Regions from separate parts of the Planococcus sp. SSTMD024 genome, predicted to be linked through region 1. Evidence: riboswitches for the same ligand, from Rfam matches in the RefSeq annotation. Region 1 holds a riboswitch; the other holds the start of a gene.
The links. A riboswitch is a leader RNA that binds a small molecule or an ion and turns the genes downstream of it on or off. The one in region 1 is predicted to bind thiamine pyrophosphate.
Positions count from the first base shown of each region.

Region 2: linked by a shared signal. The riboswitch ahead of tenA (thiaminase II) and the one ahead of AB9R92_RS11920 (lipoate--protein ligase family protein) in region 1 are both predicted to bind thiamine pyrophosphate.

Region 1 is NZ_JBGGNS010000022.1:613,443-621,283, forward strand. It holds gene AB9R92_RS11885 (VLRF1 family aeRF1-type release factor) at 1-337, shown strand, start outside; gene AB9R92_RS11890 (hypothetical protein) at 423-1,103, opposite strand; gene hmpA (NO-inducible flavohemoprotein) at 1,199-2,380, opposite strand; gene AB9R92_RS11900 (RrF2 family transcriptional regulator) at 2,597-3,031, shown strand; gene AB9R92_RS11905 (pyridoxamine 5'-phosphate oxidase family protein) at 3,595-4,017, opposite strand; gene AB9R92_RS11910 (hypothetical protein) at 4,085-4,315, opposite strand; gene AB9R92_RS11915 (STAS domain-containing protein) at 4,450-5,469, shown strand; TPP riboswitch at 5,619-5,725, shown strand; gene AB9R92_RS11920 (lipoate--protein ligase family protein) at 5,837-6,652, shown strand; gene lipA (lipoyl synthase) at 6,649-7,593, shown strand; gene AB9R92_RS11930 (DUF4825 domain-containing protein) at 7,648-7,841, shown strand, end outside.
Region 2 is NZ_JBGGNS010000022.1:840,903-848,743, forward strand. It holds gene AB9R92_RS12875 (AI-2E family transporter) at 1-1,042, shown strand, start outside; TPP riboswitch at 1,416-1,517, shown strand; gene tenA (thiaminase II) at 1,607-2,296, shown strand; gene thiM (hydroxyethylthiazole kinase) at 2,289-3,050, shown strand; gene thiD (bifunctional hydroxymethylpyrimidine kinase/phosphomethylpyrimidine kinase) at 3,040-3,918, shown strand; gene thiE (thiamine phosphate synthase) at 3,863-4,510, shown strand; gene thiW (energy coupling factor transporter S component ThiW) at 4,507-4,995, shown strand; gene AB9R92_RS12905 (TetR/AcrR family transcriptional regulator) at 5,468-6,022, shown strand; gene AB9R92_RS12910 (MATE family efflux transporter) at 6,124-7,488, shown strand; gene AB9R92_RS12915 (GNAT family N-acetyltransferase) at 7,519-7,841, shown strand, end outside.

The DNA of each region.
Region 1 (7,841 bases):
TTCCGGGCGCATTCAAGGGCGCAGCGGCGCCGGGTCGACTGGGGGCGGGGCTGCCGGCGGAAACAGCCCGGTCATCGGAGGCAGCGGAGGCGGAAGCCCGACCGACGAACTGGACCATCGCCTAAAGGAAAACTTGGACCGTTTCTATAAAGACATGGGCTCGAAAATCGAGAAGCTGAAAAAAGAGCGGCGCTGGGAAGAAATCCACGTCATCGGTGAAGCTGAACATGCCCAGTCATTTTCCAAAGTGCTCCACAAAAAGCCCAATAGCTGCATCCATAAAAACCTGATCAATAATAGTGCAGATAAGATCTTGCATGAAGTATTCGAGAAATAATAAAAAGCTCCGGCGAGGTAGTGACTCCTTAAAGTTAGAGTTCAAATCTAACTTTTGGGGTGCACTACCCGATGCCGGAGCTTTTTTAATTGGGCTGCGGGCAGAACGTGCAAGTGCCGAACACAGGCAATTCTTTATACAAGCAGCAGGTTTTCCGCATCGGCTCGGAAACAGCCCGTTCAAGCGGCGTGGTGCCAATGAAATTTCGCCACGGGGATTTGCGCAGCGGTTCCCAATTCCGGTCATCCATCAGCCAGTCGATATCTTCAGCGGCAATCCGTGGATATTGCCGCTGAAGGTTTGCGTAATACCAAACAAGTGAACCGAGCACGTTTTCCCAGCACGTAATCGGTGAAATCTTGGCGTGGCGGCGCAGCTGCTCGAGCAGCGCGCCAGTTTGACCGATCAATACATAGCGGAAAGCTTCGCTTCTATGCGCGGCAGATATTTCAATGAAATCAGCGGATTCGACGTGGAAAGAGATCAACGGCAAGCCGTAATTCTGCATATGACCAAAGCCCAGATTTTCAGGCGGGGTTTTAAAATAACCGCCATGCTGATGGATTAAGGTGAATTGGGCTGTTACGAACAAGGCGATTTGGCGGAAAAAATAAGAAACTGCGACCCCGTTGTTTTCCGTCCCGCACCAATCCTTTAGCTCTTCAATCAATATTTCGGGATTAGAAGAAAAGGGATGGGCAGAACGACGGTCGACGATGACCGATTGCATTTGAAGTGCTTGTTTGGCAGCGATAGGCAAGTGCATCTCGATTCCCCCTTTATCTCCATGCTACCGGAATGAAATGGGGCTGCCAAGCGACAAAAAACCGCTTCCCGGAATTGGGAAGCGGTTTTTACTATTTACACGAATTGCAGGGCTACAGCAGGCCCGAAGAATTCGTAGTGGATCTGCTCATCGGACATGCCGAGTGCGCGCAATTCGCTGATCATTTTCTCCATGAATGGAACCGGTCCACAAACGTAGACTTCACCGCTTGCATCGACCATGTCTTCGAGGATTTCACGAGTAATATAGCCTTGCGGTTCATCGGAATACAAAGTTTTGTATTTGGCATTGTCCATCGTCGCGACGTATTTTTGGACGTCTTTGTCGAAAGCATGCAAAGTTTCGTTGCGTGCTGCATGAAGGAATGAAACTGGGCGTTCCGGTGTTTGTGTCGCCACCGTTTCGAACATGCTCATCATCGGGGTGATGCCCACACCGCCGCTGACGAAAGCAACAGGCGTATCGCGTTTCGTATCGAGCACGAATTCGCCGGCAGGTGCACTCACTTCGATGCGGTCGCCTTCATCCATGTTTTCGTGCAAATAGACGGATACCAGGCCGTTCGGGTCATTATCGGCTTCGCGTTTGACGGAAATGCGGAATTCATCCGGACGCGACGCTTGGGATAAGCTGTATTGGCGATTGAAAAGGAACTCTTCTCCAGGGATGGCCAGGCGGACCGTAATGTATTGGCCAGCTTCGTAGCTTGGCACATTCTTGCCATCAGCCGGTTTTAAATAGAAGGAAGTGATGTTTTCACTTTCTGTGACTTTACGTGCGATGGTGAAGTCTTTGAAGAAGCTCCAGCCGTTCTCCTGGGTTTCCGCTTTTTCGTACATGCCGTTTTCGATGCTGATGAAAACATCGGCGATGACGCCGTATGCTTCTGCCCAAGCGTTGATGATGTCATCTGTCGCTGCATCGCCGAGCACTTCTTTGATTGCTTTCAAAAGGTATTCCCCGACAATCGGATAATGTTCTGCTTTGACACCGAGGCTCACGTGTTTATGGGCGATTTGTTCAACGGCGGGAAGAATTGCTTCCAAATTGTCGATGTGCACAGCAGCGGCATACACGGTATTGGCAAGCGCAGTTTGTTGGCGGCCTTGTTTTTGGTTGGCTTGGTTAAAAATATTTAAGAGTTCCGGATGCGCTTCGAACATATTGCTGTAAAAAACGGTTGTGATGGTTTTTCCGTGTTCAGCTAATACGGGGGCAGTGGATTTGACGATGGTTTTTGTTTGTTCGGATAACATAGTCAATCTCTCCTTTTGTTTTCTATAATCCCACTATAAACCGAAAGAAATTTAAAAGATATATTTAAAATACATCTTTAAAATTTAGACACAATTCATTTCACAGAAAAGTCACACATGGAATATGAACCTGAAAAAGCCTGAATACTGCAGATGCGTTTCCTTTCCAGAAATTATGGCGGCGCGTATAATGAATGTGCAGGGAAGGTGAAACCAATGAGGTTGACGATGTATACGGATTATTCATTGCGCGTACTCATCTATTTGGGAACGAAAGAAGACGGCAAGCTGACAACCATACAGGAAATTTCCGATGCTTATCATATATCCAAAAACCATTTGATGAAAGTGACGTTCGAACTCGGCAAAGCGGGATTCATCGAAACGGTCAGGGGCAGGGGAGGCGGCATTCGTTTGGCGGACCGCCCTGAGAACATAAATGTAGGAACAGTCGTCCGCCAAATGGAAGAAGACTTCCACTTGGTGGAGTGTTTCAGTTCAGAGACCAACACTTGCCCGATCTCCCCGATCTGCGGGCTTCGGGGCGTTCTCGGAAAAGCGCTGCATGCTTATTTATCGGTTTTAGATGAATACAATCTGCAAGATCTTCTATTTAATAAAGAAGGATTGCGCGATTTATTGCGCACGTAAAAAAGCCTCCGTTGCCGGAGGCTTTTTTCAGGCTGTCGAGAAAGGTAAGAACCCGTATTTTCCGAAGCTTATCGCTCGCTTTCCGTGGGGCGGGAATCGAGCCTCCTCAGCCGCTATCGCGACCTGCGGGGTCTCTCAAACCCGCTAGTCCCACAGGAGTCGAGCAAACGCTTCTCCAAATACTAAACTAGATTTTTGATTTTTAACTGTCAAAACGCAGTCACTTTTTTAAAAGTTTAGTAGATTTTAGACTTATTCAACACTCTGTAAAAAGCCTCCGTTGCCGGAGGCTTTTTTCAGGCTGTTGAGAAACTCAGGAAACCGTATTTTCCGAAGCTTATCGCTCGCTTTCCGTGGGGCGGGAATCGAGCCTCCTCGTCACTGCGTTCCTGCGGGGTCTCTCAAACCCGCTAGTCCCACAGGAGTCGAGCGAATGCTTCTCCAAATACTCAGATAGAACATTGATTTTTGAATGTAGAAAAGGTGATTCTCTTTTTCATTCATAGCGGATTATGGACTTCTTCAACACTCTGTAAAAAGCCTCCGTTGCCGGAGGCTTTTTTTTATAGTTCGATTGTTTGGGGATCTTTGCCTTTGCGGTTCATCAAACGGACACGCGTTGGCGTAATGGCCAGGATGATCAAGTTCGGGTCTTCCGGACCGTCAAACCAGCCGGTCAAGTGTTCATTCCATACTTTGTCGATCATCTCGCGGTCATCCCGCAATGACATTTGCCCTTCGATTTCAAGGAAGCTATCACCGACGCCTTCTCCCTCGTAGCCGAGCAGGATATGGGCGTTCGGGTTCTTCTCCAGCTCATCCACTTTCTGCGTCTGCTTGCTTGTCGCCGTATACAAAGTAAACTCGTCGTTGAAGAAGGTCATGTAACGGGAATGCGGCTTATTGTCTTTGATCGTCGCCAAAGTCCCGATCATGCTGTCTTCCAAGATTTTCAATGCTTGCTGTTTCAGTTCTTGTTGTGCCATTCAACTCTCTCCTTTGCAGTAATATCGTCTATCAGGAAAACTGCGGGCGTGTTGCCCGCAGAAGAGGTCATTCGGGATGTTTTTCCTCGCTGGCTGAATCGTCTTTTGTACCGCGGGGATTCTTTTCGTCTTTCATGTCCTGCTTCAAGTCTTCCAAAGGAATCGAATCTACGTTCATTTCTTCTTCGTGCATTTCTGTCATGGTTTCTTTATCTGTCTTCACTTGCTCAGGATTGTCCATTGGAGCTCCGTCGCTTGTTTTTCGTTTTTTTTCATTGAAACGGTCTTTTTCTGCCATCGTTAGCACCTCTCCTTTAGCGTTCTTCTCTATCTATTCCTTAATCAGCGTGCTTTAAAACATTTGAACTTGCTGGAGATACTGGGCTGGCGTATGATTAATCAATAGGACTAAATAGGGAGGATGGCTGTACAATGACGCAACAAACGAGTGTAAACGTGGGCGGCTTGGATTTTGAATGGGACCTTTCGCAAGGGCGCTTCCTGTTCGAAGGGCAAAATTCTGTGCTGTTTTGGACGTCCACAGCGATGAAAATGTTTTTCGATTCCATCGAGGAAATTTCGGGGGAAGAAGCGGCAGCTGTCGTGTTGGAGTCGACTGGGTTTCGCCAAGGCCAGGTAGTCGGAGATTATTTCCATGGAATGGGCGGGATTTCGGTGATGAAAGCATCCGACCTCATTACCAATACATACGCATCAGCTGGCTGGGGAGTGGCGTCAATCCGCGATTTGGATGTGGAAGCCGGCACCTTGGAAGTGACGCTGAAAAATAGTTGGGAATATCAGATCAATCTGGCACAGGGGAAACAGACCGGCGGCAGTTTTCTGCCGGCCCATTATGCGGGAATCTTCAGCTCGCTATTGAACCGCAGCATTTGGTATGAAGTGATCCACTCGCAGATTGAAGGTCATGATGAATGCTTGATTCGCTATTTCCCATCGGACGAAACGATCGAAAAGAACATTCATACGCTGGCACGCCGCAAGGAATCGGAGAAAATCCGTGAACTCGAACAGTTGGTGGATGAAAAAACGGCGGATCTTCATGATATGATCCGGGACATTTCTTCTCCGCTTATTCCAGTGCTGGAAGATATTGTGGTCGTTCCACTTCTCGGACGCTACGATGAAGCGCGTGCCGAAGAATTATTGATCAAAACGCTTGAAAATTTGCCGAAATACAAAGCGCATTACTTGCTGCTTGATTTAACGGGGTTGAACGAAAGCTTCAACCAGCATGCGGCGATGCTGATCGAAAAGTTGGGCTCTGCAGCCGGTTTGATCGGTACGAAAACAGTGCTGGCGGGGATTTCGCCGTCCACCAGCATGACAATTACCGAAGCGGGCGTAGACCTCTCGGGCTATGAATGCTTCCGGACGCTTCAACATAGCATTCACTTTGCTTTGGCGCAGAATGGCAAGACCATTATTTAATAGCGAAGCTTTCCCGAAACCGCAGAAGCGCATAGGGAAAGCTTTTTTTGGATATTTTTGAATAAATTGGATAAAAAGATAAAGAAAATACTATTTAGTATATTGTGATTTCTTGAAATGGATGTTAAGCTCTAGAAGAACTATACATAGCTGACCACTGGGGGAGCCGGAATTGACTGGCTGAGATGAGCGAATGCTTGGACTCCTTGAACCTGATCTGGACCATGCCAGCGTAGGGAAGTGGTACGTATGCTTCCTTTGTCTGCATACACCGCTTTCCCATGGGAAAGCGGTGTTTTTTTATGGAATTTGGAAGTCGCGCAGAAGCTGAGAGGAGTTGAGTTTTTTGGAGGAAACATGGGGGTACATGGAGTCGGGATTTTGCACGCCGGCTTATAATATGGCAATGGACGAAGCGTTGATGAATTGGCAGCGCGAGACGGGCATGAGGCCTATCCTGAGGTTTTACGGCTGGGTGCCGGCTGGGATTTCCGTGGGATTTTTTCAGAAATTGAATGGCAGCATCGATCTCGAAAAAGCCGCGCAAATGGGCATTCCCTTGGTTAGAAGGCAAACCGGCGGCAAAGCCGTACTTCATGAACAGGAATTGACTTATAGTGTGGTGATTCCAGAGCACCATCCGTTTATGCCGAAATCAGTGAAAGAAGCATATTTGGTCATTTCCCGCGGCCTGCTTGAAGGCTACCGCAATTTGGGGATTCAAGCACAGCTGGCCGCTGAAGCCAAGCGGCCGAAAGAATCTTCGGCGGTATGTTTTGAAGAACCGTCTTGGCATGAATTGACTGTTGAGGGTAGAAAAGCGGCAGGAAGCGCGCAGACACGGAAACAAGGCATCATTTTACAGCACGGTTCAATTCCGTTGGAGCTTAATGAGGACCGCTTGTTTGAACTGTTCGTCTACCCGAGTGAAGCGGTAAAGGAAAGAGCGCGTCAAGCTTTCCGCACACGCGCCGTAGCGATCAACGAGCTCATGCAACAACCGGCAAGCTTCGATGAAGCGCAAAAGGCATTCAAAGAGGGATTTGAAACAGGGCTCGGCATTCGTTTGGAAAAATTCGAGCCACCAGCCGAGCTGCTGGAAGAGGTGCGCATGCTCGAAGCCAAATATGCAAGCGAAGAATGGAACCACAGACGAGAAGAGAAAGGGGAACTTATGCGATGACTAAAACAAAGCAGCGTGAACGTAAACCCGAATGGTTGAAAGTGAAACTGAACACGAACGAAACGTATAATGACTTGAAGAAATTGATGCGCGAGAAAAAATTGAACACGGTATGCGAAGAAGCGAAGTGTCCGAATATCCATGAATGCTGGAGCGAACGCCGCACTGCGACTTTCATGATCCTGGGGGATACGTGCACAAGAGCGTGCCGGTTCTGTGCCGTCAAAACCGGATTGCCGAACGAATTGGATTGGGGCGAGCCGGAGCGTGTAGCGGAGTCGACGGAAATCATGAACTTGAAGCATGTCGTCGTCACAGCAGTCGCCCGGGACGATCTGAAAGACGGCGGGGCTGCAGTCTTTGCGGAAACCGTCCGTGCGATTCACCGGAAAATGCCGGAAACCACCGTCGAAATCTTGCCGTCTGATATGAAAGGCGATTACGAAAGCTTACACATGTTGATGAGCAGCGAGCCCGATATTTTCAACCATAATATCGAAACGGTGCGCCGCCTGACCAAACGTGTCCGTGCGAGAGCGACATACGACCGTTCGCTGGAATTGCTGCTGCGGGTCAAGGAAATCGCGCCTCATGTGCCGACCAAGTCGAGCATCATGGTCGGGCTCGGGGAAACGAAAGAAGAGATTATCGAAGCGATGGATGACCTGTTGGCACACAAAGTCGACATCATGACGATCGGCCAGTATCTACAGCCGACGTTGAAGCATCTGGACGTTGTCCGTTATTACCATCCGGATGAATTCAAGGAATTGAAGGAAATCGCATTGGCGAAAGGTTTCAAGCATTGCGAGGCCGGCCCGATGGTACGTTCTTCCTACCACGCGGATGAACAAGTAAACGAAACGGCTGTGCAGAAACGCATCAAATACATGAAAGGCGTCGAATCGACTGGCGCAAAAATCGACCGCATCGAATTTTAAGAGGAAGAATGCGGCATATACACATGGTGGAGAGGAGGGCTTGAATTGGGGAGAATGCTTGCCGCGGCTATTCTGTTTTCCGCTCCGCTATTTCTTATCAGCGCATGCAGCCCTTCACCTGCGGCTGAGGAACCGGATCTCTTCGAGTACGAAGGGGCCGCAGTGGGGAATAACAGTGCCGTCGTCAACACCATTATCCAACTGCCGGCTGCGGAAAATTTCACAGGAATAAAACTCGAGACTAAAGA
Region 2 (7,841 bases), 230 kb from region 1:
TGTGATTTTCGCCATCATCAATCTGGCCGCCCGGGTGCCGTTTGTTTTCTACCCGATCGGTGTGGCATTTTCCACCTTGATGCCGATCATCATCATCGGGGGCATCTTGTTTTATATCTTCAGGCCTCTCGTCAAGCTATTATCAAGAAAGATGCCGCGGGTCGTCGCGATCCTGATGATTTTCGCGGCGTTCATCGGTCTGCTCATCGGCTTTTCGCTATGGGTCGGCCCGCTCATTTTCCGCCAAATCCAGTCACTAGTGGAGAACTTTCCAGCTATCGTCCGGGGAGTCCAGAATCAGGCAAATGCCGCCTTGTCGAGTCAATGGTGGAGTTACATCCAAGAACAGGATTTTTTGCCTGATTTAAACCCTGCTGTCATCGCCGACAACTTCCGGGAAATGCTGACGGGCCTAGGTTCAAACATCCTCAGTTTCACGGGCGTGCTGATCAGTGCATTGACTTCCCTTATCGTCGTTCCTTTTGTGCTGTTCTTTTTACTGAAGGACGGCGAAAAATTGCCGGTTAGCTTCCTGAAGCTTTTGCCGCAAGATTCGAGGGAAGAAGGGGCCAAAATCCTTCACGACATGGATGAAAACCTCAGTGCTTATATCCAGGGCCAGGCGATTGTCAGTTTGTTTGTTGGGGTGTTTTGTTATATCGCCTATCTAATACTCGGGGTAGACTATGCCATCATTTTGGCGCTCGTTGCGACATTCACGAACGTCATCCCTTTTTTAGGCCCTGTCCTCGGAGCGATTCCGGCGATCATCGTGGCCTTCTTCCAGGACCCGATTCTCGCGTTGTGGGTATTGATCGCCATCGTAATCATCCAGCAGATTGAAAGCAATTTCATTTCACCGAATGTCATGGGTAAAAAATTATCGGTCCATCCCGTAACCATCATTTTCCTCCTATACATCGGAGGCAACCTGGCAGGGCTCGTCGGAATGATCCTGGTGATTCCGACGTACGCTTTAGGCAAAGCCGTCGTTCAAAACCTCTACCGCCTGCTCCGTTTGCGTTATCCGTCGATGCGGTGAAAGGGTAGAAAAAAATGCAGCGGGAAACAAGCCGACCGAAATCTTACTCCCACCCACCACTGCAGCTAAGCGGGCGAATCCATGCGAATGAAGCAACAAAGTCACTCACTTCTTCCCTCGAAATTGCAAGGGAATGCGGAAGCTGATGCGTCGCAAATGAATCGGTTCAACTGCCTTTCGCCAATTCAGTGGCCCATTGCAAAAACTCAACCCCAAGGGAGGCTTCGGCTAGCCGCCAATAATATGATTAACCCGACACCGACCAGACGATCAATCTCCCGCAATCTTGATTCCAACCAAACCCTTAATTTCGAAAAGTTTTGAATTCGCAGGCCAGCTATGGTATTCTATTGCCGACAATAAAAAAATATCGCTATTCCACTAGGGGAGCCATGTTGGCTGAGACGGACAAGAGTCCGGACCCTTTGAACCTGATCTGGATCATACCAGCGTAGGGAAGTGGGCGAATTGTGAGCCTTTTTCCAATTTCTACAGCTGACCTTTATCGCCGCTTCCTCACCTGGGAAGCGGTGTTTTATTTTGCCCAAAAAAGGAGAGAGCGACATGACATTTTGTAAAGAAGTCCGGTTGGAATGTGCAGATTTATGGGACGCCAGTTTTGAACACCCGTTCGTCAAAGGCATCGCGAAAGGCGATTTGCCGCTCGACGTTTTCAAATTCTATGTTATGCAAGACGCGTATTACCTGACGCATTTTGCAAAAGTACAGGCGATCGGTGCGGCCAAAGCCAAAGACCTTAAGACCACACAGTCATTTGCGCATCACGCGGAACAGACCTGCGCCGCGGAACTCGCGCTTCATGAATCGTTTATGGAATTGCTCGGGGTGACCGAGGAAGATTGGAGACTATTCGAACCCTCGCCGCACGCTTATGCATATGTCTCGCATATGTACCGTTCGGCAGAAGGCGATCTGGCCGACGTGCTCGCAGCCTTGCTTCCGTGTTACTGGCTTTACTACGAAATCGGCGAACGCTTGAAGACCGCAACGCCCGAGGAACCGATTTTCCAGAAATGGATCGGCACATACGGCTCCGAATGGTTCGGGGAACTGGTGAATGAACAAATCGAACGGATGGACCGATTGGCAGAAGGATTGCCGGAAGAGCGGCGTAAGGAATTGAAAACGCGCTTCAGAAGAAGCAGTTATTATGAATGGCAGTTCTGGCAGCAGGCGTGGACAATGGAAACTTGGGAGCTGCCGGCTCAAAAGGAGAGTGTTCGCCATGATTAGGGAATTGCGCGCAAAAAAACCATTGATTCATTGCATCACCAATCACGTCGTCTCGAACTTTCAGGCAAACGGCCTACTCGCACTCGGCGTCTCGCCGGTCATGGGCGACGAACAGCAGGAAGTGGCCGAACTCACGGGACACGCCGATGCCCTATCGCTCAATATCGGAACGATTACGGAACGCTCATTTGAAAGCATGCTCATCGCAGGACGCGCGGCGATGGAAAAAGGCATCCCGGTCGTGCTCGATCCGGTCGGTGCCGGCGCGACGAGCTACCGGTTGCAGGCAGTGAAGCGATTGCTTGCGGAACTCGACATCACACTGCTCCGCTGCAATGCCGGTGAACTCGCGGCCATTGCGGGAGCGGACTGGCAAGCGCGCGGCGTCGATGCCGGGGAAGGCCAAGTGGATTTGGAAACAATCGCCAAACAAGTGGCCGATGAACATCAAACGCTGGTCGCGGTGACGGGGAGCCGTGATTTGGTGACGGACGGTGAACGCACCGAGCACATTACAGGCGGAGACCCGATGATGGCGTCGGTCACTGGAATGGGTTGTTTGCTCAGTGCGGTGCTTGCCGCATTCTTGACCGACGAAGAATCTGCCCCGCTTGATGCGCTTGCGTATGGCTTGCAGATGTATGCGAATGCAGGAAGCCGCGCGTCGAAAGTCGCCTTGAACCCGGGAACATTCCAAATGGCCTTTTTGGACGAACTATCGAAACGACAGGAGGCGGCACTTTATGGACGCTAAAGCGCAAGTACTGACAATCGCGGGATCCGATTCGGGCGGAGGAGCGGGCATACAAGCAGATTTGAAAACCTTCCAGGAACTCGGCGCATTCGGCTGCTCGGCGGTAACGGCGGTGACCGCCCAAAACACATTGGGCGTTCACGGCATTTACCCGATGGACCGAAAAGCGGTCAAAGAACAGCTCGATGCCATCGGGACGGACTTCGACATCCGCGCGCTCAAGACCGGCATGCTGTTTGACGCCGGCATCATCGAAGAAACGGCACAAGGCATCCAGCGCCACGGCTGGGAAAACCTCGTCATCGATCCCGTCATGATCGCCAAAGGCGGCGCTTCTTTATTGCAGCAGGAAGCGGTCGAAGCAATCAAAACGATGCTTGTGCCGCTCGCTGCCATCATCACGCCGAATATCCCGGAAGCAGAAGTGTTAAGCGGCATGGACATCACAGACGATGCCTCACGCAGACAGGCAGCGGAAGCGATTTTATCGATCGGTGCTAAAGCCGTCATCATCAAAGGTGGCCACAGCAGTGACCCTGACGTTGCGGAAGACTTTTATTTGGATCGTCAAGGCACGGTGATCTTGCTGCGCTCAGAACGTCTCCAGACCCAACAGACGCACGGGACGGGCTGCACTTTTTCAGCGGCGCTGACAGCCGAACTCGGCAAAGGCAAATCGGTAGAAGAAGCCTTATTCACCGCAAAAGAATTCATCCAGGCAGCTCTAGCGTATCCGCTTCACATCGGCCATGGCCACGGCCCGACGCACCATGCAGCCTATAAGGAATCATCAGTAAAGGAGGTTGTTCATCTTGTTCGGGAATCCAGCGATTTATTTTCTAATGGGTACGACAAACGCCGGTACTAAAGAGCCGCTCGCGCTGCTTGAAGAAGCGCTTCAAGGGGGCATCACCCATTTCCAGCTGCGCGAAAAAGGGCGCGGGGCGTTGACGGATGACGCGCTCGTGGAGTTCGCCGCCAAGTGCAAGAGCTTATGCCGTGAATACGCTGTGCCGATGTTCGTCAATGACGATGTCGACTTGGCTTGCGCAATCGAAGCGGACGGCATCCATATCGGGCAGGACGATATGGATTGCGGGGCAGTGAGGAAGCGGATCGGCGCATCGATGGCGCTCGGTGTTTCGGTGCATTCGGTCAAGGAAGCGAACGAAGCGCTGACATGCGGCGCCACCTATCTCGGGATGGGGCCGGTGTTCGGAACGCGCACGAAAAGCGATGCAAAACCGCCTGCGGGTGTCGCAGAAATTGTTCGAGTGAAAGCTCAATACCCGAATGTGCCGGTCATCGGCATCGGCGGCATCGAACCGGGCAACGCCGAAATGGTCTGGCGGGCAGGCGTGTCGGGCATCGCCGTCATTTCTTCCATCGCACAGGCCCAGGATGTGGCAGGGCAAATCGAACGCTTCAAACAATCGATTCCGGGGAGGCGTGTCGGATGAACACGAGAAAACTCGTCCTTATGGCGATGTTCGTCGCACTTGCCGTCGCCGGCTCCGCGTTCGTCTGGTTCCCGGCAGGCATTGCGCGTGCATATCCGGTGCAGCATGCGATCAATGTTATCGCGGCGGTCGTCTTCGGGCCAGGGCCTGCGGTGGTCATTGCCTTATTGACCGGCGCCGTTCGCGTCTTGACGGGGACCGGCTCGCTGCTCGCGTTTCCGGGAGGCATGGTCGGCGCGTTGCTTGCCGGTGTCTTTTACCGCTACAGCGGACGTCTCGGGTTTGCGGCAGCTGGTGAGATTCTTGGCACCGGCATCATCGCCTCGCTCGTCGCGGTGCCTTATGCACGCGTTCTGATGGGAACCGAAGTCGGCGCTTTGTTCTTCATGCCGCCATTTCTCGTATCGAGCATCAGCGGGGCAGTGCTTGGCGTCATATTGATGTACCGTTTGGAGAAAACGAAAAGCAGTAAATTATTGGCGTAAAAGAAAGAGTTAGAAAACCGCATTTTCCGAAGCTTATCGCTCGCTTTCCGTGGGCTCGCGCCCAAGCCTCCTCAGTCGCTTTGAAACCCTTGTGCTCCCACATCTGCGTAGCAGATGCGTCGCAAATGAATGTTCTCAGCTAAGCTTCGCCCATTCATTCCTTGCGGGGTCTCGGTCGTCTCGCTGATCCACTGGAAAGATAAGGTCGACCTATGGGAGACATTATCTTTGCGAAAGTAATGCGCAGCATTATTGAGCAGAAGGGTTTACGAGCGAACGCTTCTCCAAATACTTAGATAGATCATTGATTTTTGAATGTCGAGAAGATGATCCCATTCTAATTCATGAACTTATTCAACACTCTAATAAGGATTGGCTTACAAAGCCGATCCTTATTTATGTCTATAAATCCTTCTACTTGAACTAAGAAAACGATTATAGTATTATTAGTTTTCATAAAGGGGGTTCGGCTGTGAAAAATCGGATTATACAGGCGTTTATCGAAGAAACGAGAAATAACGGCATCAAATTTACGATGGATGATTTGGCAAAACGGCTGGGCATCAGCAAGCGCACCTTGTACGAGAACTTTTCATCCAAACTGGAAATCCTGGAAACGATCATCGACCAGGCCTTTTCGGAATATGAACAGCGAGCGCACGCCATCCGTGAAGACGATACCCTCGGCTTGCAGGAAAAAATCCATCAACTGATCGTCCTCATCCCGAACCACAATGACTTTTTCGATTTGCGCGTTTTGGAGCAGTTGAAACGCTATTATCCGGAACAATGGCAGCGCGTCGACCGGGAAATGAATCAATGGGACGACTTGAAGCAATTGCTTGAAGAAGGCATGGAAACCGGCCTGATCAAACAACAGAACATCGACTTGTTGATGAAAATGATTTTGAACGTCGTCAATATTACCTTGGACCAACAGTTCTTCTCGGAACAAAGCATTTCCATCAAGGAAGCCGTTGAAACGATGAGTGAATTATTATTGGACGGCTTCGTCAAAAAAGAATAGGAAAAATACTGGCTAACTAAGGCCAGTATTTCTTCGGACTGAAAAAACTAAAAAAACAAATATAGTTTTCAGTGTTTTAAAGAGCTAGGAGGCAATTTAACATGGCACAACAATCTATACATCGTTTGGATAACGAGTCGGTCGGCAAGGCATTCGTCCGTTATTTAGTACCCTCGACCATCGGCATGCTGCTGATGGCCATCAATATCGTCGCGGACGGCATCATGGTCGGCAACCGCCTTGGCCCGGTCGCACTCGGCGGCGTCGGCATCGCGGCACCGGTCTATACCTTATTTGTCGCGATGTCCTTATGGATCGGCATCGGCGGCGCCACGAGATTCTCTGCCCTCATGGGAGCGAAGCGGACAGAGGAGGCACGTGTCGTCTTTTCACATGCGATGGCTTCGATTTTTGCGGTGACGCTTCTCATCGGCCTCGTGGCATTTCCGTTTCGCACGGAGCTCGCTTATTTGCTCGGGGCCAATGCGGAAACCTATCCATTTGTCTCCGATTATTTGTACTTGATGCTGCTGTTCGGCTTCGTCTTCACAATGGAAAATGCCCTCAGCATCATGGTGCGCAATGACGGCAGCCCGAACCTCGCGATGGTGTCGCTCATCACGACGTCTCTTTTGAACATCGGCTTGAATTACGTGTTCTTGTTCGTGTTGGATTTCGGCGTCAAAGGCGCGGCCGCTGCCACCTTGCTCGCTGCATTTGTCGGCATGCTCGTCTTGTGCACGCATTTCTTTAAAAAAGGCAATCAATTGCGCTTTGTCCGGTTCAAGCCGAACCGCAAATTGCTTCTGTTGATACTCGTCATCGGCTTCCCGAGTTTCTTGGCGGAAGTGGGCATGTCGGTGTTCACCATTTCGCATAATAATGTCTTTGAACGCCTGGCAGGAACGGAAGGTGTTGCGGCATTCGCGATTCTCAACTACGTCCACAGCGTCATGCTGCTCGCATTCCTTGGAATGGGTTCGGCCATCCAGCCGCTGGTCAGCTTTTACAGCGGGGCGAAGGACCAGGCGAAGATCAAGAAGACGCTGCAATTGGCGATTGGAACGGCATTTACGGCAGGCTTGCTGTTCTTCCTCTTCGGGCAATTTTTCGCAGCCGCCATCGCCAGCGTATTCGGCGATTTCCCGGACGCTGTCATGGAACTCGCGACGTCCGGCATCCAGCTGTTCTTTATCGCGTACCTGTTCATGGGAGCCAATTTCGTCATGATGACTTATTATCAATCAACCGGCGAAATCCGCATGGCGACATGGATTACTGCGGCGCGTGAAATTGTCGTGCTGTTGATCTTGCTAAGCATCCTGCCAGTGTTTTTTGGCGTCACGGGTGCATGGCTTGCGATTCCCTTATCGGAATTGATTGTTTTGCTGACAATCGTTTACTATCAAATGAGGCAGAAAAAGAAAACACAGTTCACTGCAGATATGACGGCGCAATACAAATAAACCATTTCAACAGCTGAGGGGGATGAGGAGATGCAACTAGCGAAACAATCGTTTCAAGTAAAAGGCTTGGATTATTGCATTCGAAGTGCGGAGATCCAAGATGCAGCGCAGTTGGCGAAAGTCCGTTTGCAGATCGACGGCGAGACGGAAAATATGGACCGCGAGCGGGGAGAAGCTTATTTGGATCGAGAAGCTTTCGAGCGCCTCATCGAAGAAGATGCGAAAAGCCTACGGAATTTATTTCTTGTGGCCGAAGTGGACGGGCACATCGCCGGGTTTTCCAGATGCGAAGGAAACGCGCTGAACCGCACGAAGCATCAAGTGGAGTTCGGTGTCGGAGTGCTCCAGCAATT